2 regions of the Pantoea folii genome follow, and region 2 is predicted to be linked to the other one. Evidence: predicted binding sites of a transcription regulator. Region 2 holds the regulator's gene; the other holds the start of a gene.

Region 1 (3,419 bases), on a different contig from region 2:
TCAAAGGCGACACTTATCAGTTCCGTGACAGCTCTGGCACGGTCAACATCGATGCCCCGGTGAGCACTTTCAAAGGTAAAACCTACAGTGCAGAAGATAAAGTGCGCGTGAGTGGCAAAGTCTACGGTAAGGGCGAAAGCGCGCATCTGAAAGTTTCACGCATCGACGAACCTTAACCATGCATTTCAGGGCCTCCGCTTAAGTTTCAGCAGGGGGCCGAATGTTTTCACCTTACACCAGCGTCAATTTTCAAACGCTAAGCGTTAACTTCATCGTTCCCTGCCCTAAGCAACTTTGCGGCATCTAATGCAAACGCTTTTACCTGCAGGTCTGATGACTCCGTAGCGATACGTTCAAGTTCAATGATGATACTGACCCTGCTGAGCGGCACACCTTTTGCCGCCAGCTCGACTACAGCCGATCCGATGGCACATCCAATCATTCCTGCGCGGTGAGAATTTATATCTTTCATATCATGTAAAGGCAACGCCGGTTTGGTTTAAGTACAAAGTTAGTCGGAAAATATGAACTTTCAAATCATCCTAACGTCATAACTTATATGGAGATTATCCCATGTAACGAATTTCGCCCGCCGATGCGGGCCTTTTTTTGCCCGATGAAGTTCAAACGGGGGAAGAATTCGACACGTTCAAAGCACTTACTACATGCGTCACCAGCCCCACAACGGTCACATCCTCAAGCAAATCATCCTCTAAAAGCAGTCCGTCTTCCGTCAGGATCCGGTTGGGGTGAAACATCGTCACACCCCATTCCAGCATCCCCGCCACCTTCAGAAGCACGGTGCTGCCGTTACCAGGCTGCCTGAGTACATTCACAATGCAGCTTCGCCCTCTTAACTCGACCAGATACCGGCTTACCGCGCAGATCAGGTCGGAACACCGTATCGCAGCTGGCATAGAATGAGATCACATCCACCAGGGCAAACATTAACGGCCCATCGTCTTAATCGAGTGCCGGACCACGCCGAAGATTTCAAACTGATCGGCATCGGGGATCGGGATAATGGCGTGCGCGGCGTTCATCGGTTTCAGGTGCAGGAAAGGTCTTGTCATCAGCTGCTTGACCGTAAACTCGCCGGAGATGGCGGCCACGATGATATCCCCATGCTCAGCAGTGACGGAGCTGTCCACCACCAGCATGTCGCCATCGTTGATGCCGCCTTCAATCATCGAATCTCCGCTGACCCGGATGAAGTAGGTTGAGCTGGGATGACTGACCAGTAGATTATTAAGGTCCAGCCGCTGTTCGACATAGTCCTGAGCCGGCGAAGGAAAGCCACACGGAACTCTGGCAATGAAAAGCGGTAACTCAAGAATGGCGCGGATTTCCGCAGGTCTGAAAAACTCCATGATGATAGCCCTGATAAATACTGTATATATAAACAGTAATCGTAATCAGCACAATCGATCAAGTCGGGGATGAAGACTTTTTCCAAACGCGTTGTTGGCAAAGGGGATTTAATCTGAGGTGGACATGGCATTTCAGTTTGACCGGGCCGGTTGCCATAAGCACAGTAGTTTTAAATTTGAGCATTATTCAGGCCGACATAAACCAGAGATAATTAGCAGCAATCTCTTGCCGCTTCGGTTAACTCTCTGAAATTTTGTTTATAAGTCGTTAATTCAAATAACTTATTGTAAATTACTGGAATTTTATCGCTTTTGTTAACACATCCTACCATTCATTAATTAATGGTCTAAGTTATGTGGGTCAGTCGTTGACTGGCAGCACAGCACACAGGATGCGTTTCATACGAGAGAGACATTCCTTAGCCACTGCTTTTTGCCCGCCCTGAGCGGGCTTTTTTTAGCTTAACCTCTCACCTGCACCGCGCGGTTGAAAACCGGCAGCTCGTTTGAGTGGCGTTTAGCTGTGGGGCTGCCCGTCAATTTCCGCACCCTGTAAAAAAAACCCTGACTTCGCTATACGGCTACGCTTTTGGTCTGTGAAGACCTGCACTACGCTTAATGAGCAAAATGCCTGTGCGGTAACGCTGGGATACATGCTGCGTGCTCAGTAGGTGAATTATCAGCACGGCAGTGTCGGTGATTTCAGCGATGACCAACTGGCCAGCAGCCCGATGTCGTGTCTTGCTGAATGCCGCTCGTTTACCTGAGGTGATTTATGGATGTTTCACCAGGATTCGTTGTTGTACTGAATATCGTGGCCATTACAGTGTTAGCGATAGGTTTACCGATATATCTGAACGGGTTTTAAAGCGCTAAGCCCGGCGCTTTGCTGGCCATAACACGACATTAGTATCCATCGCCAGGCTGCCGATGCCACTGAGCGGTTGGTGTTGAATACGGGCGGGTTTTTCATCGTTTCAAATTCTCGTGGTCATACAGACAGGAGATTGAACATGCGATACCTGATCATACCGGCCGTCACCACTTTACTGGTTCTGGTGATTGTGTTTCTGGTACAAACCCAGTGGGGACCCACGCCCTGGTGACTCGACGCATCAGAGCGGGCAAATAAAAAGAAAACTAAGTAGTCAGCACTCTGCATGAACCGGACTCACGTCTGGTTCATGCTTTTTTTTGCTGGCGATGCCCCCCTACCGAGAGTAATCAGGATAATTGCTCAGCACCCGTTGGGATTGAACACCTTGAGAGATTACTCATCACCCAACAGCCATACCTGAAAGTTATCTGGTGCATCCCGATCTACTTTTACTAAATACCTGCGACTTATTTCATGTAGCCGAAAGCAGAACCTGAAACAGGTTAAAGCACTCGGTTTGCGTCTACAGGAGAAATACCTACCGCATGTAGGCCGTCCCAGGCGGGCATTTCAAATGGCAATGCCTCGTTTCCATACGACTTCCTTTGCCAGGGGGGGGAGGTAGGTCGTACAGGTGTTGTCATTATTCTGCCGGGGGTTCGAGGCGATCACTGATGACATTGTACCCCTGCTCGTTAAAATCATCAGGGTGAACGGGCAGACTTCGGCTTGGCTTGAACCATCCTCCCCCTTCACCATCGGCGAAGTACCAGACTTCAGGTTGAGTCTCGCCCTTCTGGACCCAATAAAAACCCTGTTCCATTTGTTCACTCCCAACGAAATTAATGTTCGTCCAGTCTCAGAAAAAACAGACAATATGTTTCGTCTGCGAATAGGTGAATGATTCATGAATGAAGCACGGGAAGATGGGGTGTTGGAAAGCGACATCAGATCAGAAGTGCCAGTCACCGCGCAATTCGGTGCGCAACAGGTTTTTGACCTTTGAGATTTCATATTTGCCCCTTGTCAGAGGGGGAATGGCCCAGGCATAGCACCGGGGAAGAGATTAAAGCATGCGCTAAAAGGACGTAAAAGGACAGGACGTTTGGGTGTTACTTAACAGAATTGTTATCTGAGCCGCTTAATAATCAGGCATCCACCAACTTATCTTA
Region 2 (3,419 bases):
CCGCTTTTTCAATCGCTTTGGATTGCAGCAGCTTGTTGAACAGATCCTGACGCGCAGGCAGACGTGGGCCTACAGCAGCCAGGCGCTGACGCGCGAAGTGAATGCGAGCCACGCGTGCCAGCTTCTGGGCAATCGACTTATCCGTACCGTGCTCCGTCGCCATCTGGCGCAGGGAAACGGTCGGCGAGAAGCGCACAAAGCTGTCACGTCCGTGCCACAAAATGGCGAAGAATTTCTCTACACCATTAAGGATGCGCAGATGTGGCGTATCTTCTCCCTGGATTTCGCGTCCCGGCGCACGACCAAACATCACCGCAACTGGTAACATCTGTACGTCGAGATCAGGGTTACTGCGGTGCAAATCGAGATAGTCGTGGAATAGCTTCACCGACTCAGGATTGGCAACGAAATAGGGGAATACGCGTGGGCCATCATGAATAAACACGTGACGCGGCAGTAGCGTGCCGTCGATCTCCAGCGGAGCCAGCGGATCGGGCAGATCATGTTTCAGGCACTGTGCCCGAAGAGTGAGCAGGTCAGCCTTTGAATCATAAGGCAAAACATACATCACTGGACGAGTCGGATCGATCCCGTGTTCTGAGACAGGATCGGTCGGAATGACCTTACTCTTTACCAAAAAAGAGAGTGGTAAATTCAATAGTTTGTAATAAAGTTTACGCCAACCTGACATAGACAACTTAAAGCCTCTTGTTAGCAAAGCGCGGCAAGCATACCAGAAAGTGCAACGAAGATCTGTGGCTTACACGACCTCAGATAGCCCACATATTGACGCCAAATCACATCAAGGGTTCCAAAGCATGGCAAATAACGTCACCGGTATTCAAAGAATAGTGAATGCAGCCGGTTATTCCTGGCAGGGCTTGCGCGCCGCCTGGAAACATGAAGCCGCATTTCGTCAGGAAGCCATTGCTGCACTGGTGGCGATTGTGGTGGCTTGCTGGCTGGATGTTGATGCGATTTCCCGTGTGCTGATGATTGGCTCCGTGGTGCTGGTGATCATCGTTGAAATCCTGAATAGCGCCATTGAAGCGGTGGTGGACCGCATTGGGCAAGAGCGTCATCCTTTAGCCGGACGAGCAAAAGATATGGGCTCAGCGGCGGTGTTGCTGGCTATCTTACTGGCTCTGTTTGTCTGGATCGCACTGCTCTGGTCGCATTTGCGATAGGTATTCCAGAATCTTCAAACCGCTGATTTTTCCCTCTGTTTTGGTTTTCATTTCGCCAATACCTGTATATACTCACAGCGACTGTATAAACAACCAGGGGGCGGGATGAAAGCGTTAACCACCAGGCAGCAACAGGTCTATGATCTGATTCGCGACCACATTAACCAGACCGGCATGCCGCCAACGCGTGCGGAAATTGCTGCGCAACTGGGTTTTCGCTCGCCCAATGCTGCGGAAGAACACCTGAAAGCACTGGCGCGTAAAGGCGTCATCGAGATTGTATCCGGTGCATCTCGCGGCATCCGCCTGCTAATGGAAGAAGAAGTCTCCGAAGGGTTGCCGCTGATCGGTCGCGTGGCCGCCGGTGAGCCGCTGCTGGCGCAAGAGCACATCGAAGCGCACTATCAGGTTGATGCCAATCTGTTTAAACCTACCGCCGATTTTCTGCTGCGGGTGAGTGGTATGTCGATGAAAGACATCGGGATTATGGACGGCGACTTGCTTGCAGTGCATAAAACCCAGGAAGTCCGTAATGGTCAGGTTGTGGTGGCGCGCATTGATGATGAAGTGACCGTCAAACGCTGGAAAAAGCAGGGTGCCATTGTGCATTTGCTGCCAGAAAACACCGAATTCCAGCCGATTGTGGTCGATACCCGTGAGCAGGCTCTGACCGTTGAAGGTTTGGCTGTGGGCATCGTACGTAACGGCGAATGGCTTTAATCTCTCATTGAATTCCCCCGCTGCGGTTGGTCGCTGTGCTGACCGCAGTCTGATACATTGATTTTCCTCCTCAGGCTGATTGTCGGTTAATGGTCCTATTGACCAGCGCAACAATGGAACGGGCGAATGCGGCTGTTTTCCTCCTCAGATAAAGCATTGTGGCGGCTGGCGCTGCCGATGATTCTCTCCAATATTACCGTTCCGCTGCTCGGTGTCGTCGATACGGCAGTGATTGGCCATCTCGATAGCCCCATTTACCTCGGTGGCGTGGCGGTAGGTGCAACGGCGACCAGTTTCATCTTTATGTTGCTGTTGTTCCTGCGCATGAGCACCACGGGTTTGACTGCGCAGGCGTTTGGCGCGAACGATAAAACCGCCTTAGCGCGGGCGTTGACGCAACCTCTGCTGATCGCCCTGGTGGCGGGCGTGCTGTTTTTATTACTGCGCGCGCCCTTTAGTTTGATCGCAGCCTCATTAATGGGCGGCAGCCCGGAAGTGCAGCACCAGGCACAAATTTTTATCAACATTCGCTGGCTTAGCGCACCGGCGACCTTAGCCAATCTGGTGATTTTGGGCTGGTTGCTTGGCGTGCAATATGCGCGAGCGCCGATGGTGCTGCTCATTGTCGGTAACCTGGTGAATATCCTGCTCGATCTCCTGTTTGTGCTGAAGCTTCACTGGGGCGTTGCAGGTGCGGCGGCGGCAACGGCGGTGGCAGAGTACGTCACGCTGGGTGTGGGGTTATGGATGGTGGTACGTGTGCTTAAGTTGCGCGGCATTTCTTTCAACCAGCTAAAACAGAGCTGGCGTGGTGATGCGGCACGCCTGTTCCGGCTCAACCGCGACATCATGCTGCGTTCGCTGATGGTGCAAATCTGTTTCGCGTCACTCACCTTGCTGGGCGCGCGTTTAGGGCCAGATGTTGTTGCGGTGAATGCCGTACTGCTGATGTTCCTGACGTTTACGGCCTATGCGCTGGATGGTTTTGCCTATGCCGTGGAGGCCTGCTCCGGTGAAGCGGTGGGGGCGCGAGATCGCAGTCGCTTATTACTGATTTGGCATGCTGCCTGCCGTCAGGCTGGTATCGTTGCCCTGGCGTTCGCAGCCATCTATGCGATAACCGGCCCCCAAATTGTGGCGTTGCTCACCTCGCTTGAGCCACTGCGAGAGATGGCCGATCGCTATCTTGGCTGGCAGGTGATTCTGCCGCTGATCGGTGTCTGGTGTTATCTGCTGGACGGTATGTTTATCGGCGCCACGCGCGGGCGCGAAATGCGCAACAGCATGATGATGGCGGCAGTGGGTTATGGGCTTGCCTTACTGACACTCCCGTGGCTCGGTAATCACGGCTTATGGCTGGCGGTGACGGTGTTTCTTGCCTTGCGTGGCTTGACGCTCTGGTGGATGTGGCGACGCCACTGGCGACACGACAGCTGGTTCACTGTTTGAATAAGCGAAGCGTAACCTACAGATTATTCTGTATTTTTTTGCGTAATCCTATCTGGCTACTAT

What was found. The regulator LexA, encoded in region 2, represses DNA repair genes until DNA is damaged. The targets are predictions, from matches to a motif close to TNCTGTATGTACATACAGNA.
Region 1: a site for LexA is predicted at 1,389-1,408, ahead of umuD (translesion error-prone DNA polymerase V autoproteolytic subunit). Genes of this name have one in related genera too.

What each region holds. Positions count from the first base shown of each region.
Region 1 is NZ_JBWXON010000001.1:474,774-478,192, forward strand. Features, by position in the region: gene AC1MDE_RS02340 (YgiW/YdeI family stress tolerance OB fold protein) at 1-176, shown strand, start outside; gene AC1MDE_RS02345 (hypothetical protein) at 624-779, opposite strand; gene umuD (translesion error-prone DNA polymerase V autoproteolytic subunit) at 948-1,370, opposite strand; gene AC1MDE_RS02355 (hypothetical protein) at 2,891-3,070, opposite strand.
Region 2 is NZ_JBWXON010000008.1:157,044-160,462, reverse strand. Features, by position in the region: gene plsB (glycerol-3-phosphate 1-O-acyltransferase PlsB) at 1-691, opposite strand, end outside; gene AC1MDE_RS11745 (diacylglycerol kinase) at 819-1,187, shown strand; gene lexA (transcriptional repressor LexA) at 1,293-1,907, shown strand; gene dinF (MATE family efflux transporter DinF) at 2,034-3,356, shown strand.